One region of the Bacillus vallismortis genome, then DNA from elsewhere that is predicted to be linked to it. Evidence: a T-box and tRNA genes for the amino acid it is inferred to sense, from the RefSeq annotation. Region 1 holds a T-box; the other holds one or more tRNA genes.
What was found. A T-box is a leader RNA that pairs with one kind of tRNA and senses whether it is charged. The one in region 1 lies ahead of thrS (threonine--tRNA ligase), so its partner is inferred to be a tRNA-Thr.

Region 1 (15,316 bases):
GCCCATACAACGCAAAGATCGAAGCCTATGAAATTGAAGGCTCGTATTGTCCGGGCAGCTATGACCTCAGCATCAATGGCAAAAAGTTCGCCGGCATCTCTCAAAGACGCGTTCGCGGCGGAGTCGCAGTTCAAATTTATCTATGCGCGGACAAAAGCGGCAGTGAAAGAGCCGATTTGATCAGACGGTTCTACGAAGCGGCGCTAAAGGACAGACAAAACGATAAAAAAGGCGTCTATCCCGAGATCCGTCCGGAAACGATGGCGTCCCTAAGCGAGCTATTGCAAACAGACATCTCCGTACAAGACTTAATGTTCGCTTTACTGACAGAATTAAAAGCGTTAAGCACCCATCTATACTCAGCCGGGCTGTCCATCGATGAGGAAATGGCATTTGAGAAAAACCTCGTCCGAATGGCTGAACGGAATGCAAAGGTATTTGGGTGAACGTTCTTCGCATGCCAGCCGTATCCGGCGGGCATGCATTTTTTATTTCAAGCGGCATGTTATCTCCAATCATCTTGTTTTCAGATAAATCCTTCTTACATGCGGATAACCATGACAAAAAGAAAAACGGTAAAATGAAATCAGCATCCATATACAAAGGGGAGAGGCAGATGAAAGGGAATGTTTACAGCCTGTTTGTGCTGATCGCGGCTTTTTTCTGGGGAACCACGGGAACCGTTCAGGCAATGGCTCCAGAAAACTCCACACCGCTGGCATTTGGAGCGTTCAGATTATTAATAGGAGGAAGCGCCATGCTGCTAGCGGTTTGGATGAGCCGTGAGCTTGACGTGAAAAATTGGTCATGGCCGCTCGTGTTATCGGCAGCAGTTTGTATGGCGTGTTACCAGCCGCTGTTTTTCACAGCTGTTAAAGAAACCGGAATTGCGGTAGGGACTGTGATTGCGATCGGAAGTGCGCCTATTATTGCCGGGAGCATGGAGTGGGCTGTCTTGAAAAAACGCCCGCAAAACTCGTGGTGGATCGCGACTGTATTGGCTTTAGCCGGTTGCTGGCTCCTGTTTTCCGACGGTTCGAATGTCCGGATTGATGTGGCTGGCGTGCTTATGGCGCTTGGAGCTGGTGCTTCTTTTGCTGGTTATACGCTCATCAGTAAAGCGATGATGAAAACCCAGCCTCCACGAGCAACCTCCGCCGTTGTCTTTATGATCAGCGCCATCCTGCTGACGCCGCTTTTATGGCAATCAGATATCTCGTGGATATTGACACCGAGAGGATTCGGAACGAGCCTTTATATCGGCCTAATCGCAACATGCGCCGCATACTTTTTGTTTGCGAAAGGGCTTACCGGGGTTCCGGCCTCGGCGGCAGTCACGCTTTCTTTAGCTGAACCGCTGACGGCCTCATTGCTGGGCGTATTTTTCATAGGGGAAATGCTTTCACTTTCCTCGTGGTTCGGCATTGCGCTGATGATGCTGGGGCTTCTGGTCATTTCCGCTGCGCCGCGTAAACAAAAAACGGCCGAGGCAGCTCACTTGTCTTAATAGATTCACATAAGCTTGGCCTCATTTTACAAGAATAGAGTAAACTGCTGCAAAATGATAAAAACCTCTTTTCTCAATGGAAAAGGGGATTTTGCGCATGCCGAAAATCCCAAAACAGCTGCTGGTTTTGGGATTTCTCTAACTTATTCTGCCATTTTTTCTAAATTGCCGTTTCGGTCCATTTTGAAGGACGGAGAGGCATGTTCATCTTCTTCAAATAAAACTAGCTTTCTGGCTCTATTCATAATTTTCACTAAGGTTTCGTAATCTTCTTGGATTGTTTTTTGGTCTTTTTCCAGCTTTTGAACTTCTGCCTCAAGCTGTTCCGTTTTGCTTTGCAATTCTTGATTTTCTTTCTTTAAACGTTCGTTTTCCATCCTTAATGCCGATGATTGCTCGTTATTTCCTTCATAATTCTGCAGGAAGCGGATCACATCATCCATCGTCATCTCAGGCGCGGCTGAAGGCGTTTGAGGAGACAATAAGTGTGATAGACTAGCTAACTCTTCCTTAAAGCTTTCGTCTACAAAAGGCATGTGTTCGCCTGACAGTAAAGGCTGCTGCTCATTTTCGGCTGTCGGAGTTTCAGCTTTCGCCTGTTCCTCCAGCATTGCAGTTTCTTGAATTGTTTCAGGATCAACCGCAGGTGGCTGATATAATAGTCTTTTCTTTGCGGGCTGCCCGTTTCCGAGCGCTCTCATTCGCTGTTTTCGCTGTTTTTTCGCAAGCTGAAGCGCTTTTTCATATTGATGGCGGACGACCGCGTTCCATCTGAATCCGCAGGCTGCGGATGTCCGGTTTAATTGATCTCCGACTTCTTCAAAGGCGTTCAGCTGAGTGCTGCCCTCCCTCACATGCCGGAGCACTGTTTCGGCTAAAAGCAGATCATTTTCTTCTGACCAAGCGTCTTGTCGCTGTTTTGTCATTTATCTCAACTCCCATTTTTCGTTTCATGGTATTAGAGTGTCCAATTTGGAAAATATTTATACAAGTTGGCTGAAAGAATAGGAGATACGAAGGATGGAGCGGCTTGCAGGAACAGTCGAATCCTTGTAAAATGAAGAGCGATGTGATTTTTTTGAAAAGCGATTTTAAGTTTATTCACATAGATGAACATAGAAATGAAGGGAAGCGTACGTCATGGCTAATGAATTTCGAGTGTGTGATGATTGCCAAGCCACTAATATCAAAACATTGCTGCCGCGTTTAAAAGAAGTGGACCCGGATGCAAAGGTTGAGGTAGGGTGCCAATCTTATTGCGGGCCCGGACGGAAAAAATCATTTGCTTTTGTGAACAATCGCCCGCTGTCAGCTCCGACAGAGGATGAGCTGATTGATAAAGTAAAAAAGAAAATAAAAAAGTAAAAACATATTTTTTCATAGCCTCGGCCTCAGGTCAGGCTTTTTTGCTTCGCAGAATGTGTGTTTTGTGAAGGTGGAACAAATCGCCGGGCAAATTCAAGGATGTTTTCAAAGAATAGAGTCGATATAATAGAAACACGGCTAAAAAAAAGAGGGAATGACGATGGCGTATCCAAATGGAAAATTATCAGAAGAAAAAGTGTTTAAAGATCCGGTGCACCGCTATGTTCATGTTCGGGACAAGCTGATATGGGATTTGATCGGTACCCGTGAATTTCAGCGTCTCCGCAGAATTAAGCAGCTCGGCACGACGTATTTGACGTTCCACGGCGCTGAGCACAGCCGGTTTAACCATTCTCTCGGTGTCTATGAAATTGTCAGGAGAATGGTCGATGATGTCTTTAAAGGCCGCCCTGAATGGGATGACAGTGAGCGCGAACTCTGTTTGGCCGCGGCGCTGCTTCATGATCTCGGGCACGGACCGTTCTCACATTCATTTGAAAAAGTCTTTCACCTTGACCACGAAGATTTTACAAGGGAAATCATTTTGGGGGACACAGAGGTCAATCAGGTGCTCAGAAAGGTGAGCCCGCGTTTCCCGCAGGATGTTGCTGAAGTCATTGCCAAAACATATAAAAACAAGCAAGTGGTCAGCCTGATTTCGAGTCAAATTGACGCGGACCGCATGGATTACCTGCAGCGCGACGCTTATTATACAGGCGTCAGTTACGGCCATTTTGATATGGAGCGGATTCTTCGCGTGATGCGCCCGCGCGAGGATCAGATCGTCATTAAAGAAAGCGGGATGCACGCTGTCGAAGACTATATCATGAGCCGCTACCAAATGTACTGGCAGGTATATTTCCATCCAGTGACAAGAAGCGCGGAGGTTATACTAACGAAGATTCTTCACAGAGCGAAGCAGCTTCATGATGAAGGCTATGTCTTCACTCACGCTCCGGTTCATTTCTATTCTATTTTTGAAGGGAAATTGATACTGGAGGATTATGTGAAGCTGGATGAATCTATTATTTTGTATTACTTCCAGGCCTGGGAGGATGAAGAGGACGCGATTTTATCCGATTTGTGCCGCAGATTCATTAACCGCCAGCTGTTCCAATACGTTGAATTCAATCCGAATGAAGAAATGTCGGCTTATTTTGAGCTGACTTCATTGTTCAAAGAGGCGGGAATCGATCCGAGCTATTATTTGGTCGTTGATTCTTCTTCTGATCTGCCATACGATTTTTACCGTCCGGGAGAGGAAGAGGAGCGTCTGCCGATCCATCTCTTGACGCAAAACGGCCAAATTAAAGAACTGTCCAGACAGTCGGCTATTGTGGAATCCATCTCCGGGAAACGGCGGACGGACCACAAGCTGTACTATCCGAAGGACTTGATTTGTGACGGCTCTGAATACCCGGAAGCGAAAATGAAAATCCGGCAGCTGCTGGGACTGACATAGAAATTGGAAAGAAGGAAAAAGGAGATGTCGGGAATTTGTTGAAAGAACATGCAAAACTGATGAAGGTGTTCTCGGATTCTGGAGAAATCATCGGGCGGAAGAAGCTGCAGAAAATGATTTATATCGCCAAGAAAATGCAGTTTCCTTTCTATGAGAAATATGATTTTCACTTTTATGGACCGTATTCAGAAGAACTGACGCTCCAGATTGAAGAGCTGTGCAACCTTGGATTTCTGGATGAGGTGAAGGAAAAAAAGGGCGGCTACTTTCAATACCGTTATTCACTGACCGAGACAGGCTCCGCATTTTTAGACCATGCAGATTTGGATATGCCAGACATTAAGGGCTATATCGACAGTGTGAACAGCCGTTCATCGCGGTTTTTAGAGCTGGTTTCCACGATCCTTTACTTTGACGGGCTTGAGGCCGAGGAAAAGAAAGAAAAAGTCTTTACAATCAAAAGCAAGCAAAAATATACGAATGAAGAATATGACGAAGCGCTTCAATACATAGAGGAATTGAAGCAGATTTGTTAACCATACAGAGCATCTTTTGCTTTTTTTAACAAAAAAGATTGCTGTTTTAAAAAATTTATTGTAAAATATATGAAATCATTTAACAATCAGTAATGTATACAGGCACTGATAAGGACATGAGATGCTTTTTACGGTTTCCAGAGAGGGAAGAACAGCTGAGATCTTCCTAACGCAGGGAAAGCAGCTTACCGCCTTTGAGCCGTATCGGGGAACTAAAGTATCCGATACCGTCATGCTGCGTTAAAGCACCTTAAAGCCGATACACCATGTGTGTGATCGGGAATTTGGGTGGAACCACGGATCATAAACACATTCGTCCCTTGTAGAGGGATGGATGTGTTTTTTTTATGAGTTGAATACATGCGAAGAAAAGGATACGAATGATATTTACGGTTTTCAGAGAGGGAAGGAAAGGTGAGAGCTTCCCAGCTTAGGAATATCGTTTACCGCCTTGGAGCAGCATTGGGGAACTGAAGTATCCAATGCCGTCTATGCTGCGTTACAGCACCGAGCCGATAAACATAGCGTTTGTCGGGAATTTGGGTGGAACCACGGATCATAAACACATTCGTCCCTTGTATAGGGATGGATGTGTTTTTTTTATGAATTGAATACATGCGAAGAAAAGGACACGAATGGTCGTTACGGTTTTCAGAGAGGGAAGGAAAGGTGAGAGCTTCCCAGCTTAGGATGATCATTTACCGCCTTGGAGCAGCATTGGGGAACTGAAGTATCCAATGCCGTCTATGCTGCGTTATAGCACCAAGCCGACAACATAGCTTTTGTCGGGAATTTGGGTGGAACCACGGGTGAATCACACACTCGTCCCTTTCAGCGGGACGGGTGTGTTTTTTTATATACAAAAATAATGAAGGAGTGTTTAAAAAATGAATAAACATGTACACATTGAGCTTCCCGACGGACAGGTCAAGGAATACCCGAAAGGCATTGCAGTCAAAGATGTAGCGGGTTTTATCAGCTCCAGCCTGCAAAAGAAGGCGGCTGCGGGGCAGGTCAACGGCAAGCTCGTTGATCTCAGTTTTAAGCTGGAGGAGGATGCCAAGCTTTCGATTATCACCCTTGATTCACAAGAAGGCTTGCAGGTATTCCGCCACACATCAGCGCACATATTGGCTCAAGCTGTGAAACGCCTGTATGGAGAAGTGTCATTGGGGATAGGTCCAGTGATTGAAGACGGCTTCTACTATGACATGAAGCTGGAGCACAGTTTGACATCAGGAGACTTAGAAGCCATCGAAAAAGAAATGAAGAACATTATGAATGAGAACCATGAGATCAAACGAATTGAGGTTTCTTACGAAGAGGCAGAAGAGCTGTTTGCCAAAAAAGGCGAGCCGTTTAAACTGGAGATTTTGAAGGATCTTCCGCGCGGAGCGGATATCACGCTGTACCAGCAGGGAGAATTTGTTGACCTGTGCCGCGGGCCGCACCTTCCTTCTACAGGAATGATCAAGGCGTTCAAACTGACAAGAGTATCCGGCGCTTATTGGCGCGGAGACAGCGAAAATGAAGTCCTGCAACGGGTGTGCGGGGTTGCGTTTCCCAAGAAAAAAGAGCTCGATGCGCATCTGCATATGCTGGAAGAAGCGGCAAAACGAGACCACCGCAAGCTGGGCAAACAACTAGGGCTGTTTATGTTTTCTGAAGAAGCACCGGGCATGCCGTTTTATTTGCCGAAAGGGCAGGTTGTCCGTAATGAGCTGGAACGCTTCTCGCGTGAGCTGCAAACAAAGGCCGGCTATGATGAGGTGCGTACGCCGTTTATGATGAATCAGCGGTTATGGGAGCAGTCTGGCCACTGGGATCATTATCGCGACAATATGTATTTTTCAGAAGTGGATGAGACAAAATTCGCCATGAAGCCGATGAATTGTCCCGGCCATATGCTCATCTTTAAAAACAGCCTTTATTCTTATCGGGATCTGCCGATTCGCATGGCGGAATTCGGCCAGGTGCATCGCCATGAATACAGCGGTGCTTTAAATGGAATGCTTCGCGTTCGGACATTCTGCCAGGATGACGCGCATATCTTCGTTCGTGAGGATCAAATTGAGAGCGAGATCAAAGAAGCGATTGGGCTGATTGACGAGGTATATCGCACTTTTGGTTTTGAGTATTCGGTTGAGCTTTCGACTCGCCCGGAGGATTCTTTAGGCGATGACAGCCTTTGGGAATCATCGGAACGCGCCTTAGCACACGTCCTTGAGAAGCTTGGCCTCCCTTATGAAATCAACGAAGGTGACGGGGCGTTTTACGGGCCGAAAATCGATTTTCACATCAAAGATGCCCTGAAACGAAGCCACCAATGCGCGACCATTCAGCTTGATTTTCAAATGCCGGAAAAATTTGGTTTAACATATATCAATGAACACAATGAAAAGGTTCGGCCCGTCGTCATTCACAGAGCGGTATTCGGCTCGATCGACCGTTTCTTCGGCATTTTGATCGAGCATTTCGGCGGGGCTTTCCCAGTCTGGCTCGCACCGGTCCAGGCACAGATCATACCGGTTTCGCACGTTCACTTGGACTATTGCAGAAAGGTGCAGGCAGAGCTGAAGCAGCTGGGAATACGAGCTGGCATTGATGAGCGCAATGAGAAACTTGGATACAAAATCAGAGAGTCCCAGATGCAGAAAATCCCGTACGTGCTTGTGCTTGGAGATCATGAAGAGCAGCATGATGCGGTAAACGTCCGCCAATTCGGGCATCAGGAGAGTGAACACGCCCCTTTTCAGACATTTAAAGATAAGCTTGTCAAACAGGTGAAAAATCGAGGCATGTAGGAGAAAAGCTGCGGATTCTCATTTTGCTTTTTTGACTTTCCCTATTCGGAATCAGTAAAATAATAAGTAAATCAAATCGTTCGTATGTTTTGAATGCATCTCGAAATGGGGAAATTGACATGGACCATGACAAACTGGAAGCAAATTTGCTGGATCACGCACTTACAAAATACTTGAAAACCACCAAGCAATTAGATGAAGCGACCGTTCCGAAACACGTAAATAATGTAAGAGGATTTATTCTGCGGATCATATACAGACATGGGAGCTGCACCATAAAGGATATACTAAAGGAAGTCACATTGTCTCCTTCTGCCACAACCACCGCTCTCAATCATTTAGAGCAGGAGGGGTTTATTGAGCGATCGAGAAATAACAATGACCGCCGCACTGTATGGATTACGCTTTCTGATTTGGGCCGGGGAGCGGCTCAGCAAATGATCGAAAACCGCCAGCAGCTGATTGACGGCATGTTTGAACGTTTAACAGCCGAAGAGAAACAGTCGTTATTATCAATTATTGAGAAGCTGACCCAATAGGGATAGAAAAAGCCGGTGTGCGAAACGCCGGCTTTATAGAGACTATTCCATATCGCTCAGGCGTTTGCCCGCGACGGCATAATGGTCTTTTCTCATTTCTTCTATAAATACAACAATTTTTTCTTCAGAAGCACCGGTTGTTTCCTTTACGGCTTCTGTTACTTTCTCGACAAGGTTGCGTTTTTGCTCGTCTGTACGGCCTTCGAGCATTTTGACGGTTACGTATGGCATGGGTGTTGAATCCTCCTTTATCTCGTTTCCTCTCTTTAGAAAAAGAGGCTTCTTATAGTATACTGAATAAAGTAAATTCTTGCATTTTTAGAAAGAGGGATATCTCACTTGGACCGTTTTTTTTATTATCCGTTATCTTTAATGCCATACCTCGTCATCACGTTAATTGTGTCGTTTACGGTGCATGAGCTTGCCCATGCTTATGTCGCTTACAAGTTCGGTGATGATACGGCGAAAAAACAAGGAAGACTGACGCTCAATCCCATTAAACACCTTGATCCGTTAGGAACCATTTTGATACTGGTGGCCGGCTTCGGATGGGCGCGTCCTATTCCCGTCAATCGCCGCTTCTTTAAGAAACCTCGGCTTGCCGGCGTGCTCGTATCAATCGCCGGACCCGTCAGTAACCTGATTCTTGCGTTTATCGGTTTCTTTTTGTTAGTGTTGATGCATGCATACGGAATGGAGCAGCTTGCGGCATTCAGCACTGGACTTGATCAGTTCTTTTCGATTTGGATTCAGCTGAATCTTGTTTTGTTTTTATTCAATCTGCTGCCGCTGCCGCCGCTCGATGGCTATCGAATCATTGAAGATCTCGTTCCGCCGGGGGTGCGTGCCAAGATGACGCAGGCGGAGAGCTACGGCTTTATTGTCTTTTTGGTTCTGTTTGTGACACCGCTCGGATCTTACGTGCTTTGGCCGATGCTCAATGCCGGAAGAGATCAGATTTTACAGCTGTTTTCAGCGATATTTCAACCGCTTTTGTAGGAGGTAGAACTCATGGAAGAAAAAAAGAAAAAATCAATCGGGTTTAATATTATCAAAAGTGATCCGACAGACGGACACGGCGGTTTCGGCGTAGGAGCGCTCAGCCTCGATAACATTTCCCCCGTATTCGTCGATGTAGAGGAAAAAGAAGCGTTCGTTGATATCGGCGCCATGCACGCCCGCAGCACCGTTGAAAAAGGAATTAAATTTCTGCCGAACAAAGAAGAAGTTCCGAACGGCAAACCATACTGGCTTGTCTGGGTGACGATTGACAGAAGAGAAGAGGGGCCTTATTACGCTGGTGTGACAGCCTGTGAACTGACGGTTGACAGAAGCATCAGAAGAGGCTACAAATCGCTGCCTGAGCATGTGAATCTGATGGATAAATCCATGAAACGGAACATTATCATTGATAAAATGGACGACAGCTCGAAGCGTGTGCTCGGCGAGTTTCTGAAAAATCATGATCAGGGACTATGGGATCGGTCACCAGATGAATTAAAAAAAGGCCTTTTTCCGGAAGATAATTAGTTTGTGAACGTTCTGTGAACTTTTAGAAAATTTGTACTATTTTTCGTAAACATTGAGTAAACTGGTGATACAGAAATAGGACATGGAAAATCCCGAGCCGAACCAAGACTCGGGGTTTTTCATTTTTTAGGGGGATAGGATGTACGAAACCATTCGAATCGGTGATTGGGTATTAAAGCCGATATGGAAGAAACGAGAAAACAACACTTTATCCCCGAAGGATTCCCGAAACCGATTGTTCAGCTCGATTGCATCCAAGGATTATGAAGGAACCATACGAATAACCCGGCCTCCGAGAAGCCGGGTTATTTTCAATGATTCCGCCCCAGCCATTTGTCCCACCATTTTTTCGGGGAAACGGGGCTTTCTTTGACTGGAAGCCGGTCTTTTGTTGGTTTTGCGGGTTCAGCGCCATAGCACACGTTCGACGGTTCAGTGCCTTTCACAAAATACGTGTAGTGCTTGGCTGCGCAGCCGGGGCCGGATGTGTAGCCCGTTGCCGGATCAATGTATACGCCGGTTACGCCTTTTGGCGGTTTGAATGCTGTTTCTGGTTCTCCTTTGAGCGCATCCTCCATGAAGTCCGCCCAAATCGTTTTGGCATAGCTTTTCTCTTCGACCGAGTCGATGGTGCTATTTTTGTCATAGCCCGTCCACACGCCTGCGGCCAGATTCGGATTGAAGCCGATCATCCAGCTGTCTGCGCTGGTGGTGCCTGATTTTCCTGCATACGTTCTTGTCAGGCGGTTGGCGATCGTCCGTCCGGTTACCGATGTATAGCCGTTTAAATCTGTATCAAACATGCCTGTCATCATATTCGCCGTAACAAAGGCGGCTTTTTCATCAAGCACCTGTTTATGCTGATTCGGATTTTCATACAGCACATGCCCCGCCGCGTCTGTGACCCTTGAAATAAAAGCCGGTTCGATTTTCTTCCCGCCATTGGCGAGCATGGCGTAGGCATTGACCATCTCAATCGGGCGCACGGGTTCGGTGCCGAGTGCCAGAGACGGCAGTTTTTGAAAATGGGCAGTGATGCCGAACTCTTTTGCCGCCTGTACGAGCTTGTTCATGCCGAGAAATAGATGTGTTTTCACAGCGTAAATGTTGTCGGAAAGCGCCAGCGCCTGCAGAAGCGTAATGGGCTTGTTGGCGTAGTATCCGTTATAGTTGCTTGGAGAATACGTTTCTCCCTTCGCGTCAATTTGAAACTCGGTTTCTTCGCTTTTCATCAAGGTGACAGGCGTAAATCCGCTCTGAATCGCTTTGTAGTATAGCAACGGCTTGATTGTCGAAGCAGGCTGGCGTTTCGCCTGTGTCGCCCGGTCAAATGGGCTTTTTTGATAATCTCTGCCGCCGACTAGAGCGAGAACGTTTCCGGTGCGGGGATCAATGGCTGAAAATCCGACTTGAATATCTGAGCCGGCGTTAACCGTTTCGGTAATGGTCTCCTCGGCGATGCGCTGCATCCGTTTATCTACCGTTGTATAGACATTTAACCCGCTCGTTTCAATTTGCGCCCGCGTCATGCCGAGCTTCTTCTCCAGCTCTCTCATCGCATTGTCATAGAAATAAGGGGCTTTTCTCTTGGAAACTTGTTTATTCAAAGGCTGATAGGAAAGAGGTTCCCGGATCAGTTCATCCGCTTTTTTCTGGCTGATCATCCGTTGCTTTTCCATCATCCGCACAATCGTTTTCTGGCGATCCTTGGCCTTCGTTTCATTGACATACGGCGAATAGCCGGAAGGGCCTTTCGGGATTCCCGCCAAAAGCGCCGCCTCCGCATCGGTCAGGTTTTTCGCATGCTTGCCGAAATACAGGCGGGAAGCTGCTTCAATGCCGTAGGCGCCGTGGCCGTAGTAAATCGTATTTAAATAGCCTTCTACTATCTCGTCCTTAGAATAGTTTTGTTCCAGACGGATCGTATAAAACGCCTCATTCCATTTCCGTTTCCACGTTTTATCGTGTTCAAGGTATAAGTTTCTCGCATATTGCTGGGTGATGGTGCTTGCGCCCTGAACCTTGGCAAATGCTTTCAGATCAGCAAGCGCCGCACCGGCCATGCGTTTATAGTCAAAACCGTGATGATCGTAGAAATTCTGGTCTTCAACCGCCACTGTCGCTTTTACAATTGTCGGATTCATGTCCTTTAAGGGGACCCAATAGCGCTTTTCACCGTAATTCGTTTCCCCGAGCTTTGAGCCGTCACTCGCATACAAAATCGTGGATTGCGGCACTTGCACGGAGGGAGCGCCTTGGTATTTGGCTATCAGAATGACAGTCATAAATACAGCAGCTGCCGCTAAGGCCGCAAGAGCCCCTAAAAAGATACAGGCGCGAACGGTTTTCAGCGTCAGTTTCAGCCGTTTATTTGTCATTGCATCCACAACGGGTTCCCCCTTTTTTTATGTTTCTACTATTATGAGGAAAAAAGACCGTTTTTAAACATCGCAGAACAGGACGCATCTTTACTTTTTCCCCGCCATCCTCTATACTTTTTCCTTAGGTGAAAAAGAGATTTCAACCGAGAATAAAAGCTGATAAGACGCTTACAATAAATGAATACAGCCTTGAAAGGGAGATGACAATTGAGCGAACTTTGGTACACAGAGAAGCAGACGAAAAACTTTGGCATTACGATGAAGGTCAACAAAACATTACATACAGAACAAACGGAATTTCAGCATCTAGAAATGGTGGAAACAGAAGAGTTCGGCAACATGCTGTTTTTGGACGGAATGGTGATGACATCTGAAAAAGACGAATTCGTTTATCATGAAATGGTGGCGCATGTCCCATTATTTACGCACCCAAATCCGGAGCACGTTCTTGTTGTCGGCGGCGGTGACGGCGGCGTCATTAGAGAAATCCTCAAGCATCCGAGTGTGAAAAAAGCGACACTCGTTGATATTGACGGCAAGGTCATCGAATACTCTAAAAAATTCCTTCCATCTATTGCAGGAAAACTGGATGATCCGCGCGTTGACGTGCAGGTGGATGATGGATTTATGCACATTGCAAAATCTGAAAATCAATATGACGTGATTATGGTAGATTCAACTGAACCTGTCGGACCGGCTGTAAACCTGTTTACAAAAGGATTCTACGCGGGAATCGCGAAGGCGCTGAAAGAAGACGGCATTTTCGTCGCTCAGACGGACAACCCATGGTTTACGCCGGAATTAATCACAAATGTACAGCGCGACGTGAAGGAAATCTTCCCGATCACGAAGCTGTATACAGCGAACATTCCGACATACCCAAGCGGTTTGTGGACATTTACAATCGGCTCGAAAAAATATGATCCGCTTGCAGTGGAAGACAGCCGTTTCTTCGATATTGAAACAAAATATTACACAAAAGATATTCATAAAGCGGCGTTTGTTCTGCCGAAATTTGTGAGTGACCTGATTAAATAATGTTGGCAATGGCGCAGGAGCGAATCTTGCGCTTTTTTAAAGGAAAGCGAGGGTATTATAGATGAGATTTGATGAAGCTTATTCAGGAAAAGTATTTATCGCGAGCCGTCCAGAGTGGGAAGGGGCGGACGCCATCCTTTACGGCATGCCGATGGACTGGACGGTCAGCTATCGCCCGGGCTCACGCTTTGGCCCGAGCAGAATCCGCGAGGTGTCAATCGGCCTTGAAGAATACAGCCCGTATTTAGATCGTGATCTGGCCGATCTCAATTTCTTTGACGCCGGCGACATTCCGCTGCCGTTCGGAAATCCGCAGCGAAGCCTTGATATGATCGAGGAATATGTGGACAGCATTTTAGAAAAAGGGAAATTCCCAATGGGCATGGGCGGGGAGCACCTCGTGTCATGGCCTGTCATAAAAGCAATGCACAAGAAATACCCAGACCTTGCGATTATCCATTTTGACGCACATACGGATCTTCGCGTTGATTATGAGGGAGAACCGCTTTCTCACTCCACGCCGATCCGCAAAGCGGCAGAATTGATCGGACCGCAAAATGTATATTCATTCGGAATCCGTTCTGGCATGAAAGAAGAGTTTGAATGGGCGAAGGAAAACGGCATGCACATCTCAAAATTTGAAGTGCTAGAACCGCTGAAGGAAGTGCTTCCGAAGCTCGCGGGCCGTCCAGTGTACGTCACAATCGACATTGACGTATTAGACCCTGCACACGCACCGGGAACAGGAACGGTTGACGCCGGCGGCATCACGTCTAAAGAACTGCTTGCATCCGTCCATGAAATCGCGCGTTCAGAGGTAAACGTGAAGGGCGCTGACTTGGTGGAAGTCGCACCGGTTTATGACCACTCAGAGCAAACGGCAAACACAGCCAGCAAAATCATCCGTGAGATGCTGCTTGGGTTTGTGAAATAAGGAAGTAGGCCCGTGTTGAATGGTATAAGCCTTTCAGTACGGGCTTGTTTTATTTTTTCTAATCTTAATAATTGCTTAAATTAGAATGAACTAGAGAAAGAAGTGATTTTGCATTAATATGATTCCAATGTAAATTATTGAAGTGGTGTTGGCAATCATGAAAATTAAATTGAAAGATATTGAATTCTATATAATTTGACTGTTCAGAGGAGAAGGAAGAGAATATAAAAATACAATTCAGGAAATATGACTTGATTTCCTGAATTGTAATAAAATATTAATTAAGTGGGAATTTATATGTTATTCTTTTTGATTTATTTATCAAGGAATAATAAACACATAATTTAGAAGTTGTGGGATCAAAATTTTTATAATTAAAGTTTACGTCTTTGCCTTTTGTCATCTTCAATCCGACATAGCCTCTTACAGTTTTTCCAGCAGGAATTGAAGTATTGAATTGATACTTTTCTGGAAGATCTAAATTATACGCCATTAAATTATAATAGTGATCAAAGCCACCAAAAAAAAGATATTTCATTCCATCAGGTGAGAGCTGTTCCAGCGTTATTTCTTGCTTGGATGTGTTTGTTATATCCAGCGGCAAAATGTATAATAATCTTTTCATATTAAGGTCCTCATCCATAAATTCAATTGGTTTTAATGGTTGGAGAACATGATAAGTAATCCCGGCACCTGTATCGATCATACGATTTTTCGGAAGGTTTGTGATATGAGGAGAGTAATTATCATTATGGTTATTCAGTTTATAATAACGAAAACTACTACCAGCTACTATAATTAAAAAAATGGTTATTAACAATATTACTCGTTTATTCATTATCCTCACCCAGTCTACCGTTGCTTATGTGTATAACTCTGTCTACAATATTGTTTTCAGTCAGAGTTTCATCATGACTCGCAACGACTATTGTAGTTCCCTTTTCTTTTTCTTTTTTCAATAAATCAGTGATTAGCTGAATTCCTTTTTTGTCCAGTGCGTTAGTCGGTTCATCTAAAAGCAGCAGTGACGGAGACTCCATTAGGGCTTGTGCTAGTCCTAAACGTTGCTTCATTCCTAAGGAATAACGTTTTACCTTACGTTTGTCTTCAGGATCTAATCCTACTTGCTCAATCATTTTTCGTATCTCTTGGTCTGAAACTTTCTTATTAATTGAAGCTAAGAATTTCAAGTTTTGATAACCGGTGTAGACAGGTATAAA
Region 2 (15,316 bases), 610 kb from region 1:
TGCAGTCCGGTCACGACGAGGGGAAGAAAGGTAGCGCCCAGAATAAAGCCTGCAGCGATGCCGCCGATATCCAAGATGGACAGAAGACCGTCTGTAATAGCATCAGAAATGAAGCCGCCTAAAGGCATAAATACGACATATGTTACGATTCCGGTGATTAACAGTGAAACGGTTGGGGTGACAATGATATCAAGTGATTGAGGAATAAAACGGCGGATACTTTGTTCAGTGTAAGCAATGAATATGGCTGCGAAAAGAACTCCGATCAGACCTCCCCTGCCCGGAAGAAGCTGTTCTCCGAATAAACTGATCTTTGCGATCTCCGGATTCATAATCAAGATCCCTGCCAGAGCTCCAAGAGCGGGTGTCCCGCCAAATTCTTTCGATGCGTTAATGCCGACAAGAATGCCGAGATAAGTGAACAACCCTGAGCCGATGACTGTCAGGATAACAGCGACTTGTGATTCTGCAGAGAGCCAGCCGGCTTGAATGATTGCCTTGGTAATCCCGGTAATTAAACCGGAAGCGACGAGTGCGGGAATAAGAGGGATGAAGATGCTGGCCATTTTACGTAAGAAACGTTTAAAAGGAGTGGCGTTTTTTCGGTTTATGTCGGCTTTCTTTTTGGCTGCTGCATCTTTGACGTCCACACCTTCTCCAGCTGACACGAGCTTCGAGAAAGCGGCTGAGACATGATTGACGACTCCGGTTCCGAGAATGATTTGTAAGGTTTCAGCTTCAACGACACCCAATACGCCGTCAAGCTCTCTTAAAGCATGGGCATCTGCTTTGCTTTTGTCGTAAGGCGTAATACGCAGACGCGTCATGCAATGCGTATACGAGGAAATATTGCCCGTTCCTCCGCATAGCTCAAGGATTTTCTTTGCGAGATGATGGTAGTTCTTTTCTTTGCTCATCAAAACCCCTCCTCTTCTAGCTGCCTTATTTTTTTCTCAAAGATTGTATGGCTGCTCTTGTTTTATCGATATAGCCGGTTGTTTCTTCGTACCGCTCAGCCGCCATGCCTAAAAACAAAACATCAATCATAAAAAGCTGGGCGAGGCGGGAGGAAGTGGCTGCACTTCGAATCAGGGCTTCGTTGGAATATGCTGTGTGCAATGGGACATCAGCCAGCGCGGAGACGGATGTCTGACTGAATTGTGTGAGGCTGATCGTTTTGATGCCTTTTTTCTTAGCCATCGTGAGCAATTCAATGATTTCCTGGGTCTCTCCTGAAAACGAAATGGCGAATGCGATATCATCCTTATCTGCATTTGCGATTAATGATGCCACAAGGTGAGTGTCTGTGAACGCGGTTGCTTGTTTATGAATCCGAAGCCACTTTTGCTGGGCGTCCTTAGCGACAATGCCGGAAGCCCCGAGGCCGATAAAATGCACGGTATGAGCTTTGAGAAGCAGAGACACCGCTTGTTCCAGCTTTTTGTAGTCCATCAGGTCTGAAGTATCCTGAATGGCCTGGATGGCATTGCCGGCCGCTTTTTCAGAAATGGAGGACAGCGGTTCGTGGGGCGAAATGTCCCGGTAGCCTTGAGTAGCAGGCTTTGCCAGATCGCCTGCCACTCTCATTTTTAAATCTTGAAAGCCCTTTAGTCCGAGTGATTTGCAGAGCCTGATGACGGCAGCGTCACTTGAATTGGCTAAGACGCTGATTTCGCTGACAGTGCTTTCGATTGCTTTGTGGGGATGAGTTAGGATGTAATCCGCAAGTTTACGCTCCGATGGAGGGAGCTTGTGCTTCATTGATTGGATGATCGCTATACCGCCTGTTGCCATGCTCGTTCTCTCCTTATCCTGAATGGTGATTTTCGATAGCTTTGTCTATAAAACCGTTTGCTTCATCTAGTAATATTTTAGCTTGCTCCTGATCTGTGCTTGTTTTGAGCATGACGATTGCCGTTTTGACGTGATGATCGGCTTGTTCCAGAGTTTGTCTGGCTGTGTCGTATGAAGCATTTGTAAGGCTTTGGATGATGCTGATGGCGCGTTCTTTTAGTTTTTTGTTGCTGACGTTGACGTCTACCATCAAGTTTTCGTAAACCTTGCCGATTTTGACCATGACAGCGGTGGATATCATGTTTAGAATCATTTTATGAGCAGATGCGGCTTTCATACGTGTTGATCCGGTTATAGCCTCAGGTCCGACGACAACCTCAATGCTGTGATCAGCTTCCTTGCTGATGGCGGAATTTTCATTACTGGTAAGGGCGATGGTATGTGCTCCGACTTTACGGGCGTATGTGAGGGCGCCTGCGGCATAAGGTGTGCGGCCGCTTGCTGCGATGGCAATGACGGTATCGTTTGATGTAAGCTGTATGTTTTTTAAATCTTCGGCTCCTGCTTCTTCACTGTCTTCAATGCCCTCTGCTGCCTGCAAAAATGCTTCGGAGCCTCCAGCCATGATTCCAATGACCTGATCTGGGCTTACGCTAAAGGTGGGAGGACATTCAACAGCATCCATGACACCGAGTCTGCCGCTTGTGCCGGCGCCTGTGTATATGAGCCGGGCCCCATTTTGAAACGAGTCGCAGGCGCAGTCTACAGCTGTTTTGATTTTGGGGAGAACCTGCTGAACGGCGGCTGCGACTTTCAAATCTTCGTTGTTGATCATTTTGAGGATGCCGAGTGTGTTTGCTTTATGGATGTCAGCTGTTTGGCTATTGCGTGATTCCGTTGTGAGACGGTGAAGGTTTAATGGTTCTGACATGAGGATGCCCCCTGTTTCAATATAATGTATTTCAATATTCAGTATATTCATTTCTGTCATTGTATTTCAACTCTGTTTTTTATTTTTGAAATTTTATTTCATCTGAGACTATAAGAAATAATGAAGAATCAGCTGTTCTCCTAGCGGCCCGATTCTCCTCCTTCCTTTATCCAGGAATCCGCTTTTCATGTAAAGTTGTTTTGCGCGTGTGTTTAGGTAATTGACGGCCAAAATGATTTCATCACACCATGGAAAATAACCGCTCACAAACGAGGGTAGCTGAAGCATTGCTTTTTTTGCATAGCCTTTTCCATGATGTGCAGCGTTTACTGACAGGGAACTGAGCAGTAAAGCAAATGGATTGTTAGTATAGGGAGCAAGCGTTTCTTTTGACGTATATAGAATGAAAAAGCCGACCGGCAGATCGTTTTTTAGAATGACAACCGGATATCGGTCTTTTACGCCTAAGGTCTGAGTCAGCACCTCTTTGGGAAGAGAGGTAAAGCGTTTGTCATCGTTGTTTAACGTGAATGATTGAAGTTCCTGCAAATGTTCAGGTTTATAGAATGATAAAGATATGTCTAGAGTCATGTAGCGGCCTCCTTACAATATGTCGTCTAGCTGATTTTCTGAAATGACGCGGTAGCCTGCTTGTATTAATAGTGCGGCGGTCACTCCCCTGCCGGCGATTTTTCTGCCAGAGAATGTGCCATTATAAATAAAATTGCTTCCGCATGACGGACTGTTTTCTTTTAATATGACGGCAGAAGCATTGATTTCTCTTGCGTAAGCTAATGTTTTAGCGGCGCCTTTCATATATAATTCTGTTACATCTTCTCCTGAAGCCGTCATGATTTTCGCGGTTCCATTGAGTACATCCTCGCCAGTGCCTCCGATGATTTCTGCAGGCTCACGGGGCGTGCAGAAGCCGCCGAGAAGCTCAGGGCAAGCCATGACTGCTTTCTTTTCATCGACTAGTTTTCTGATTTTCTCTGATGCGGCGTGAGAGCCGTTGTATCTGCATTCAATGCCGCCAAGACAAGAACTGACTAGAATCATTTTGGTTACTCCTCCCTCGGATTCGCTTATTTCTATCATAAAATAAATGACTAATGTTGGTAGGCTTTTTCACTTAAAAAAGGGGTTAAAAAGTTTGAAAATAAAAAATTCAATTTTTCTCTTTACAAATGGAGGTCAACCTGTATATAATAACTTTTGTCAGCTCGACGAGAACACAAACGGCCCGTTGGTCAAGCGGTTAAGACACCGCCCTTTCACGGCGGTAACACGGGTTCGAATCCCGTACGGGTCACCATTTGGAGGATTAGCTCAGCTGGGAGAGCATCTGCCTTACAAGCAGAGGGTCGGCGGTTCGAGCCCGTCATCCTCCACCATCTTGCCGGTGTAGCTCAATTGGTAGAGCAACTGACTTGTAATCAGTAGGTTGGGGGTTCAAGTCCTCTTGCCGGCACTGTTTTTTCAAAATTTTATGTGGAGGGGTAGCGAAGTGGCTAAACGCGGCGGACTGTAAATCCGCTCCCTCAGGGTTCGGCAGTTCGAATCTGCCCCCCTCCACCATTATTGGGCTATAGCCAAGCGGTAAGGCAACGGACTTTGACTCCGTCATGCGTTGGTTCGAATCCAGCTAGCCCAGTCACAGACACCTTTGACCAAAAGGTGTCTTTTTTCTTTTGTGATGATTATTCCAACTTCTAACTGTTCAGTCTGTATAATAATTTTAATCATATGTTAAGGTAGTTTATTGGCGAATTACCATCTACACCCTGCCAAAAATTTGTTAAACTTATTTTATAAAAAATTGAAACCTTTTCAAACGAAGCTCGTATACATACAGACCGGTGAAGGCAGAGGTTAGATAAATATGGAAATGATGATTAAAAAGAGAATTAAGCAAGTCAAAAAAGGCGACCAAAATGCATTTGCGGACATCGTTGATATTTACAAGGATAAAATTTATCAGCTTTGCTACCGTATGCTCGGCAATGTGCATGAGGCGGAGGATATTGCACAGGAGGCTTTCATCAGGGCGTACGTTAATATCGACAGTTTTGATACGAACCGGAAATTTTCAACTTGGCTTTATCGAATTGCGACCAATTTGACGATTGACCGCATTCGCAAAAAGAAGCCGGATTATTACCTCGATGCAGAGGTGGCTGGTACGGAAGGCTTGACCATGTATTCACAAATCGCCGCAGACGGAGTTTTGCCAGAAGATGCAATAGTGTCGCTGGAGCTATCAAACACGATTCAACAGAAAATTTTAAAGCTTCCTGACAAATACAGAACAGTAATCGTATTAAAGTATATTGACGAACTCTCATTAATTGAAATCGGCGAGATTCTGAACATTCCTGTGGGGACTGTGAAAACGCGGATTCACAGAGGGAGAGAGGCTCTTCGAAAACAATTAAGGGATCTTTAAGTGGGGTGATGAAATGAGCTGTCCTGAACAAATTGTGCAGCTTATGCATATGCATCTTGATGGAGATATCCTTCCGAAAGATGAACGCGTATTAAATGAACATCTTGAGACATGCGAGAAATGCAGAAAGCATTTTTATGAGATGGAAAAATCTATAGCGCTCGTGCGGAGCACATCGCATGTCGAAGCCCCTGCGGATTTTACCGCTAATGTCATGGCGAAATTGCCTAAGGAGAAGAAAAGAGCTTCTGTGAAAAGATGGTTCAGAACCCATCCTGTTATCGCAGCTGCTGCGGTATTCATCATTTTGATGGGCGGGGGGTTTTTAAACAGCTGGCATAATGACCATAACTTCAGCGTGTCCAAGCAGCCGAATCTTGTGGTGCAGAATCATACTGTAATCGTACCTGAAGGTGAGACGGTCAAAGGTGATGTGACTGTCAAAAACGGCAAGCTCATTATTAAAGGCAAAATAGACGGGGATGTAACCGTTGTAAATGGCGAAAAGTATATGGCCTCTGCTGGACAAGTCACCGGTCAGATTGATGAAATCAATCAATTATTCGACTGGACATGGTACAAATTGAAGTCCACGGGGAAAAGTGTACTCAATGCATTAAAACCGAATGACAAAGAGTAAAGCGTGTCGCCGCTTTGCTCTTTTTTTACGGGCTGAAAGAGCTGGCGCATTTCACTTGCCAAATCGAAATGTGGTATAATGGGCTCGCTATGTTAAGTACATATGCGTAACACGTTAAACACAAAATACGAAATGACTGAAATCTTGGAGGACGAGGAAATGGCTTTTGAGGATATCCCTTTTTTGCAGTACCTCGGCAATGCCGTTGATATTCTCCTTGTTTGGTATGTGATATATAAGCTTATTATGGTCATACGCGGCACGAAAGCGGTTCAGCTGTTAAAAGGAATTGTCGTGATCGTGCTTGTTCGTATGGCAAGCCAATATTTGGGCCTCGGTACGCTTCAATGGCTGATGGACCAAGCGATAACATGGGGATTTTTAGCAATCATTATTATTTTTCAGCCTGAGCTGAGAAGAGCGCTTGAGCAGCTTGGCCGCGGCCGCTTTTTCTCAAGGAGCGGCACGCCTGTGGAGGAAGCGCAACAGAAAACGATTGAGGCCATCACAAAGGCGATCAATTATATGGCGAAACGCCGTATAGGAGCCCTGCTGACCATTGAGCGGGACACTGGAATGGGCGATTATATAGAGACTGGCATCCCATTGAATGCCAAAGTCAGCTCCGAGCTGCTGATCAATATTTTTATTCCGAACACTCCGCTGCATGACGGTGCGGTGATTATGAAGAATAATGAAATTGCCGCTGCCGCCTGTTATCTGCCGCTTTCTGAAAGCCCGTTTATTTCAAAAGAACTGGGCACGCGGCATAGAGCGGCTGTCGGCATCAGTGAAGTGACAGACAGTTTGACGATTATTGTGTCGGAAGAGACCGGCGGCGTCAGTGTGGCAAAGAACGGCGACCTTCACAGAGAACTGACTGAAGAAGCGCTGAAAGAAATGCTTGAAGCCGAGTTTAAGAAAAACACCAGAGACACTTCTTCTAACCGCTGGTATTGGAGGGGCAAGAAAAATGGATAAATTCTTAAACAACCGCTGGGCTGTAAAAATCATTGCTCTGCTTTTCGCGCTCTTGCTTTATGTGGCGGTTAACAGCAATCAAGCACCGACTCCGAAAAAACCAGGTGAATCTTTTTTTCCGACATCAACGATTGATGAGGCAACACTGACCGACATTCCGGTTAAAGCGTATTACGATGATGAAAACTACGTCGTGACAGGTGTTCCGCAAACAGTGAATGTCACAATAAAAGGTTCGACAAGCGCCGTGAAAAAGGCCAGACAGACAAAGAACTTTGAAATATATGCCGACATGGAGGACTTGAAAACCGGCACACATAAGGTCGAGCTTAAGGCCAAAAACGTGTCGGATGGACTCACAATCTCGATTAATCCATCGGTTACGACAGTTACAATTCAAGAACGAACGACCAAAAGCTTTCCTGTAGAAGTGGAGTATTATAATAAAAGCAAGATGAAAAAAGGCTATTCTCCGGAGCAGCCGATTGTCAGCCCGAAAAATGTGCAGATCACCGGATCTAAAGATGTGATTGATCATATTTCTCTTGTGAAAGCTTCGGTGAATCTGGAAAAAGCAGATGAAACGATCGAAAAGGAAGCGAAAGTGACTGTCTATGATAAAGATGGAAACGCGCTTCCTGTGGACGTGGAGCCCTCGGTCATCAAGATTACCGTTCCGGTGACAAGCCCAAGTAAAAAAGTGCCCTTTAAAATTGAACGGACAGGAAGCCTTCCTGACGGTGTCAGCATAGCGAATATTGAATCCAGCCCCAGTGAGGTAACGGTTTACGGCTCGCAGGATGTGTTGGATTCTCTTGAATTTATTGACGGCGTCAGCTTAGATTTAAGCAAAATCAACAAGGATTCAGATATCGAGGCAGATATTCCGCTTCCCGACGGCGTCAAAAAAATCTCGCCGTCAAAGGTGACGTTGCATATAGAGGTTGATAGTGAAGCGGACCAGAATTTTGAAAATGTCCCTATAAAGACTGTAGGGCTGAACAGCTCGCAAACCATTGAATTTCTTGAGCCTGAATCGCAAGCCATAGACGTGACGGCTAAAGGTTCTCCCGGCAATATAAAAAAGCTGAAAAAATCAGATATAGAATTGTATGTGAATGTATCAGATTTAGATGACGGGGAGCATAGCGTGAAGCTTGAAGTAAACGGGCCTCAGAATGTAACCTGGTCCTTGGGGCAAAAAAGCGCCAAAATCAAGCTGACGTCTAAAAAAAGCAATACATCAACTCATGACAACAGCAATACATCAGGGAACCAGGATGGCACAGATAAACAAACGAATGATCAAAATCAGCAAGAAGATACAACGAACAGTAATAAAAACAGCAATGATCAAAAACAAGACGTAAATAAAGACCAAAACCAAGATCAGGATGAGGACGAATCCGCTGCGGATTCACAATCCTCATCAGAATAAAAAAGGAGCGATTATAAAATGGGCAAGTATTTTGGAACAGATGGTGTAAGAGGTGTCGCCAATAGTGAGCTTACACCTGAGCTGGCCTTTAAAGTCGGGCGTTTCGGCGGGTATGTGCTGACAAAAGATAAACAACGTCCAAAAGTACTGATAGGCCGCGATACACGGATCTCCGGCCATATGCTGGAGGGGGCCCTTGTCGCCGGACTTTTATCTATTGGCGCAGAAGTCATGCGTCTGGGTGTCATTTCTACACCTGGTGTATCCTATTTAACAAAAGCGATGGATGCAGAGGCAGGCGTCATGATTTCTGCTTCTCATAACCCAGTACAGGATAATGGCATCAAGTTCTTTGGGGGAGACGGATTTAAGCTTTCTGATGAACAGGAGGCTGAAATTGAAGGCCTGATGGACGAACCGGAGGATAAGCTGCCAAGACCGGTTGGAGCTGATCTAGGGCTTGTAAATGACTATTTTGAAGGCGGCCAAAAATATCTGCAATTCTTAAAACAGACAGCTGATGAAGATTTCACAGGCATTCATGTGGCGCTTGACTGTGCCCATGGCGCAACATCGTCCTTGGCGACACACCTGTTTGCGGATTTAGATGCAGATGTTTCAACTATGGGAACATCTCCGAACGGATTAAATATTAATGACGGCGTCGGATCGACACATCCAGAAGCGCTCAGCGCGTTTGTCAAAGAGAAAAACGCCGATCTTGGTCTTGCATTTGACGGTGATGGTGACCGCCTGATCGCTGTCGATGAAAAAGGAAATATCGTTGACGGCGACCAAATCATGTACATATGCTCAAAATACTTGAAATCAGAGGGCCGTTTAAAGGATGATACAGTCGTTTCAACTGTGATGAGCAACCTTGGTTTTTATAAGGCGCTTGAACAAGAAGGCATCAAAAGCGTACAGACAGCTGTCGGTGACCGCTATGTAGTGGAAGCGATGAAAAATGACGGCTATAATGTCGGCGGAGAGCAGTCAGGACATCTGATTTTCCTTGATTACAACACGACAGGGGACGGATTATTGTCAGCTATTATGCTGATGAACACATTGAAGGCGACAGGCAAGCCGCTGTCAGAGCTTGCGGCTGAAATGCAGAAGTTCCCGCAGCTGTTAGTCAATGTAAGAGTAACTGATAAATATAAAGTCGAAGAAAACGATAAAGTAAAAGCTGTTATTTCTGAAGTTGAAAAAGAAATGAATGGAGACGGCCGGATTTTGGTGCGCCCTTCAGGCACTGAACCGCTCGTGCGCGTTATGGCTGAAGCGAAGACGAAGGAGCTGTGCGATGAGTATGTGAATCGCATTGCTGAAGTTGTGCGGTCAGAAATGGGATTGGAGTAACGAAGTCTATCATCAGAGAGCGAACAAGACAAGCGAGGTTTACATATGATAATTGTGAGACATGTGGGAAAGTTGTTTAAAAAACAATTGACCGTTCATGGCACATGCTGTAAAATCAAGCTTGTCTTGTTTTTATTTTCTCTGAGGAAGAAAAGACGGGATAATTGCTTCACTTATAATGATAGCGCCCGGACTAAGCGCCCGAAAAAAGGCTTAGTTGACGAGGATGGAGGTTATCGAATTTTCGGCGGATGCCTCCCGGCTGACTATGCAGATCACAGCCGTAAGGATTTCTTCAAACCAAGGGGGTGACTCCTTGAACAAAGAGAAATTACATGATCTTCCAAAAACATGTAGGAGGGGACGATTGAAAGTCCCCTTGAAATTTGACTTTCTTCGTCTCCTTTTACAATCTTAGGAGGAAGAAAAATATGTGTGGAATCGTAGGTTATATCGGTCAGCTTGATGCGAAGGAAATTTTGTTGAAAGGGTTAGAAAAGCTTGAGTACCGCGGATATGACTCTGCGGGTATCGCTGTTGCCAACGAACAGGGAGTCCATGTGTTCAAAGAAAAAGGACGCATTGCTGATCTTCGTGAAGTTGTGGATGCCAATGCAGAAGCGAAAGCTGGAATTGGCCATACTCGCTGGGCAACGCACGGCGAACCAAGCTATCTGAACGCTCACCCGCATCAAAGCGCACTGGGCCGCTTTACACTTGTTCATAACGGCGTGATCGAGAACTATGTTCAGCTGAAACAAGAGTATTTGCAAGATGTTGAGCTCAAAAGTGACACCGATACAGAGGTAGTTGTTCAAGTAATCGAGCAATTTGTAAACGGAGGACTTGAAACAGAAGAAGCGTTCCGCAAAACACTTACACTGTTAAAAGGCTCTTATGCAATTGCTTTATTCGACAACGAAAACAGAGAAACGATTTTTGTAGCGAAAAACAAAAGCCCTCTATTAGTCGGTCTTGGAGATACATTCAACGTTGTAGCATCTGATGCGATGGCGATGCTTCAAGTAACCAATGAATACGTAGAGCTGATGGATAAAGAAATGGTCATCGTCACTGATGATCAAGTTGTCATCAAGAATCTTGATGGTGACGTCATTACACGTGCTTCTTATATCGCTGAGCTGGATGCCAGTGATATCGAAAAAGGCACGTACCCTCACTACATGTTGAAAGAAACGGATGAGCAGCCTGTTGTCATGCGCAAAATCATCCAAACGTACCAAGATGAAAACGGCAAACTGTCAGTGCCTGGCGATATCGCTGCCGCGGTAGCGGAAGCGGACCGCATCTATATCATTGGCTGCGGAACAAGCTACCATGCAGGACTTGTCGGTAAACAATATATTGAAATGTGGGCAAACGTGCCGGTTGAAGTGCATGTAGCGAGTGAATTCTCTTACAACATGCCGCTTCTGTCTAAGAAACCGCTCTTTATTTTCCTTTCTCAAAGCGGAGAAACAGCAGACAGCCGCGCGGTTCTTGTCCAAGTCAAAGCGCTCGGGCACAAAGCGCTGACAATCACAAACGTACCGGGATCAACGCTTTCTCGTGAAGCTGATTACACATTGCTGCTTCATGCGGGCCCTGAAATCGCTGTTGCGTCAACGAAAGCATACACTGCACAAATCGCAGTTCTTGCGGTTCTGGCATCTGTAGCTGCTGAGAAAAACGGCATTGATATCGGATTTGACCTCGTTCAAGAACTCGGTATCGCGGCGAATGCAATGGAAGCCCTTTGCGACCAGAAAGACGAAATGGAAATGATCGCCCGTGAATACCTGACTGTATCCAGAAACGCTTTCTTCATTGGACGCGGCCTTGACTACTTCGTATGTGTTGAAGGCTCACTGAAGCTGAAAGAGATTTCTTACATCCAGGCAGAAGGCTTTGCCGGCGGAGAGCTGAAGCACGGGACGATTGCCTTGATCGAGCAAGGTACACCAGTAATCGCACTGGCAACACAAGAGCACGTAAACCTAAGTATCCGCGGAAACGTCAAAGAAGTTGCCGCTCGCGGAGCAAACACATGCATCATCTCACTGAAAGGCCTAGACGATGCGGATGACAGATTCGTACTTCCGGAAGTAAATCCAGCGCTTGCTCCGTTGGTTTCTGTTGTTCCACTGCAGCTGATCGCTTACTATGCTGCACTGCATCGCGGCTGTGATGTTGATAAGCCTCGTAACCTTGCGAAGAGTGTTACTGTGGAGTAATAAATGTTTAACCCCTTTGGTTATAAGCCCAAAGGGGTTTTTTCTGCTAGAATGAACTGTTTTGAGCTTTTACTTAATTGTATAGCTACTTTTCCATTGCTAAAAAGATGGTTCCTTTGAAGAAAATTATATAACAATACGGAAAACGAAGAAGCTATGAATGTACAGTAAATGGTTCCGTTGGCATTTCTCCTCCCTCTCTGTAACTTTGTCGGAGTCTACATTCCCCTAAAGTAATTAAGGTCGACCTACCTACCAAGTTTAAGCAAGATACAAACAATAAAAAAACAAAAACCGCTGCTATTTTAGACATTTTATCGATACGAATACAGAAGAAACGCTAGAACATTCTTAAAAGATGAATCAAATAAACAAAAACAACGAATAGTAATGGGAGGCTAACTTGCGTTAATGACCGATACTAAATGATTTAACGAAGAAGGAGTTTGACTTATGAGTAATAAAGACTTGTTGTTTGAAAAAGTGACTTTAGGTAGTACATCAATAGACAATCGGGTAGGCGTAGCCCCAATGACACGTACGAGCGCCACGCCGGATGGGTATGCAACCGAACAAATGGTTTCGTATTATACATCATTTGCCCGTGGCGGGTTTGGGCTGATTATTACAGAAGGAATTTATCCGGATGATCAGTATAGTCAAGGATATTTGAATCAGCCTGGTATTGTCTACGAAGAACAAGTAAAAGCATGGAAGAAAGTGGTGGATTCTGTTCACCGAGCTGGAGCTAGAATATTTGCGCAGCTCATGCACGCAGGGGCACTGTCACAAGGAAATCGTTTTGTGAATGAAACGATTGCGCCTTCTTCTGTTCAGCCAAAAGGAGAACAGATGGAGTTTTATGGAGGTAAAGGGCCATTCTCGATACCAAGAGAAGTGACAAAAGAAGACATAACAGAAGTGATCAAGGGATTTGTCAATGCGGCTAAAAAAGCCAAAACAGCTGGTTTTGATGGGGTTGAAATTCATGGAGCGAATGGTTATTTATTAGATCAATTCCTAACAGATTACACCAATCATCGTACAGATGAATATGGCGGTTCTGCTGAAAATCGTGTGCGTTTACTGGTGGAAGTCTCAAAAGCTGTTCGGGAAGCTGTTGGACAGGATTTCACCGTTGGGATCCGAATTTCACAAGGGAAAGTGAATGCTACACACACAAATGGCAGGGTAAAGATAAGGATGCTGAAATAATCTTTGGTCAGTTAGGCCAAGCTGGTCTCGATTTTATCCATGTCACGGAATATGAAGCATGGCAACCAGCATTTCCGGAAGGGGAAGGGACGACTGCAACCGACTCAGCTTTTGGTGATGGTGGGTCCTCAATGGCTCGTTTAGCAAAAACATATAGTAACTTGCCCGTAATTGCCAATGGTCATCTTGAGGATCCTGCCAAGGCTAGAGAAATTATTGAAAAAGGGGAGGCGGATGTAATTACTTTAGGTAAAGGTGCCCTAGCGAACCATGACTGGGTAGAAAAAGTGAAAAACGGGGAGCGTATAGCAGAGTTCCAGCCTGAGAAAGTATTAAGCCCGAATGCTAAAATTAAAGAATTTGAAACAGAAGGATTCGAATAAACGATAGACATCGGCTTTATTTAATATCCTTCCGATCCGCTTCGAACAAGATATGATGAAAATCAGGCGATTTTAAAAGAAAGAGCCTATGCAGTTGGGACAGATAATCAGTCGAGATTCTTTAACTTCTGAGTTAATGGGTAAGAATGAGTGAAGGCGCATAAAAAGAAAAAAATAAGGGAGAGGAGAATAAGATGAACGAAATGTTTGACTTAAGTGGCAAAGCAGCCATCATTACAGGAGCTGGGAGAGGTATTGGAAGAACACTTGCTGAAGGTTTGGCTAACGCTGGAGCAGATGTTGTCCTAGTTGCTCGAACAGAAGAAGAAGTGAATAATGCGGCAAATGAAATATCTAAAAACACAGGTCGTAAAACACTAGCATTGGTTTGTGATGTTACTGATGCAGAGGCTGTGAATGATACCGTGAGCACGGCGTATGAGCATTTTGGACATCTTGATATTTTAGTTAATAATGCGGGGATTAGTGTCCGTGAAACAACATTTGATTTATCAGAAGAAAACTGGGATAAAGTCATGGACGTTAACTTTAAGTCAGTTTTCTTGATGTCCAAAGCCGTTGGAAGATATATGATGAAACAAAATTCAGGAAGAGTCATAAATGTAGCCTCAGTGGCATCTACATTGACGTTATCATCGGGAACACCATACGGACCAAGCAAAGCAGGTGTCGTTCAATTAACTCGCCAAATGGCAAATGAGTGGGCAACACAAGGAATTACGGTTAATGCGATAAGCCCTTGGTTTTTTAAAACATCATTAAATGCAAAAGCGTTAGAAAACGAGGAATTCCGAAGTCTATTAGAAAGCAGGACACCGATGAAACGCCTTGGTCAATTAGAAGAAGTTATTGCTCCTGTTGTCATGTTTTGTTCTGATCATGCAAGTTATATTACTGGTCAAAATCTTTTTATTGACGGTGGAGTAACTAATTATGCGTTTTAACGCCAAAGAATGGCTAGGCGTGTTTTTATTATAGCGAAGTGAATGCTTATACACGAGAATTCTATCTATCGGTTGGACTAGCTGTTATCGAAATAATTGTGTATCAAAAAGGCTATAAGCAGGAACTGTATACATTATTTGACCGGTCGGTTATGTATATATTTTTTCTTGGGTTTCTAAAAAATTAAGACAAGCTTTAGTTAAAAACTCAGGATATCATTCCAAAGGGAAAGAGGATGTAAACCTTCTTTCCTGTTCCAATCATCAATTAATAAGAGTATGAGTTTGTGTTGACAATGTTTCAATTTTATCATATCTTATACATAACTAAATTAATCGGTATAGATGTTTATTTTTGCCCTTTTGGATCATTAGGTCTTTAGCATTCTTTTAATATTAACTTTTAATCTTGACGGGATGAAAAAGTATTCTAATATAAAAAGGGAAGAATAACATTAATCGATTTAATCTATAATCAACGAACTACATTAAAATCGTAACGATAATTCCTTTAGAGGAAATGAAAACATAGCATATAGAAAATGACCAATAATAAGGTAGCTCTTCAAAAAACTTCGGCTGAAGTTAGTTGAAGTGAAGCCGACAATTTTCAAGATTCAATGACTAACATCATCATTGAATCTTGAAGTTGTCGGTTTTTTTATTGGGAAAAAATAGAGAATAATAAAAGTTGTAATACATGATAGAAAAATATGATCTGATATAAAGGTCTTTTGAACAATATCGACATTTAAAAAGGGAGAAGTTAGAAATGTTCGTTTCGTCATCATTATTAACATTATTTTTTATTATGCTTATTGCTTCTGGGATAAGTGGACTAGTTTTTTTACATCCACGCGTACCTTTGAGTTATGTTCGCATTCATATTGGTATCTTGGCTTTGCCGCCGTTGGTTTCCTTAGT

Region 2: it encodes a tRNA-Thr, which carries the amino acid that the T-box ahead of thrS (threonine--tRNA ligase) is inferred to sense. The anticodon was not compared.

Annotation. Positions count from the first base shown of each region.
Region 1 is NZ_CP026362.1:3,920,532-3,935,847, forward strand. It holds gene ywfL (octanoyl-[GcvH]:protein N-octanoyltransferase) at 1-446, shown strand, start outside; gene BV11031_RS20720 (carboxylate/amino acid/amine transporter) at 617-1,507, shown strand; gene BV11031_RS20725 (RsfA family transcriptional regulator) at 1,651-2,433, opposite strand; gene BV11031_RS20730 (YuzB family protein) at 2,648-2,872, shown strand; gene BV11031_RS20735 (HD domain-containing protein) at 3,033-4,334, shown strand; gene BV11031_RS20740 (YwgA family protein) at 4,370-4,870, shown strand; T-box leader at 4,967-5,194, shown strand; T-box leader at 5,227-5,449, shown strand; T-box leader at 5,482-5,703, shown strand; gene thrS (threonine--tRNA ligase) at 5,758-7,674, shown strand; gene BV11031_RS20755 (MarR family transcriptional regulator) at 7,794-8,213, shown strand; gene BV11031_RS20760 (2-hydroxymuconate tautomerase) at 8,256-8,444, opposite strand; gene BV11031_RS20765 (site-2 protease family protein) at 8,553-9,212, shown strand; gene BV11031_RS20770 (YwhD family protein) at 9,225-9,743, shown strand; gene BV11031_RS20780 (transglycosylase domain-containing protein) at 10,055-12,130, opposite strand; gene speE (spermidine synthase) at 12,332-13,162, shown strand; gene speB (agmatinase) at 13,224-14,096, shown strand; gene BV11031_RS20795 (hypothetical protein) at 14,374-14,934, opposite strand; gene BV11031_RS20800 (ABC transporter ATP-binding protein) at 14,927-15,316, opposite strand, start outside.
Region 2 is NZ_CP026362.1:3,314,724-3,330,039, reverse strand. It holds gene BV11031_RS17505 (PTS transporter subunit EIIC) at 1-917, opposite strand, end outside; gene BV11031_RS17500 (MurR/RpiR family transcriptional regulator) at 943-1,794, opposite strand; gene murQ (N-acetylmuramic acid 6-phosphate etherase) at 1,808-2,725, opposite strand; gene BV11031_RS17490 (GNAT family N-acetyltransferase) at 2,834-3,316, opposite strand; gene BV11031_RS17485 (2-thiouracil desulfurase family protein) at 3,329-3,784, opposite strand; tRNA gene BV11031_RS17480 (tRNA-Glu) at 3,966-4,040, shown strand; tRNA gene BV11031_RS17475 (tRNA-Val) at 4,044-4,119, shown strand; tRNA gene BV11031_RS17470 (tRNA-Thr) at 4,124-4,196, shown strand; tRNA gene BV11031_RS17465 (tRNA-Tyr) at 4,219-4,303, shown strand; tRNA gene BV11031_RS17460 (tRNA-Gln) at 4,308-4,379, shown strand; gene sigW (RNA polymerase sigma factor SigW) at 4,608-5,171, shown strand; gene rsiW (anti-sigma-W factor RsiW) at 5,185-5,811, shown strand; gene cdaA (diadenylate cyclase CdaA) at 5,971-6,792, shown strand; gene cdaR (CdaA regulatory protein CdaR) at 6,785-8,230, shown strand; gene glmM (phosphoglucosamine mutase) at 8,249-9,595, shown strand; gene glmS (glutamine--fructose-6-phosphate transaminase (isomerizing)) at 10,027-11,829, shown strand; partial or broken gene BV11031_RS17420 (NADH:flavin oxidoreductase) at 12,283-13,427, shown strand; gene BV11031_RS17415 (SDR family NAD(P)-dependent oxidoreductase) at 13,622-14,392, shown strand; gene BV11031_RS17410 (NADH dehydrogenase subunit 5) at 15,165-15,316, shown strand, end outside.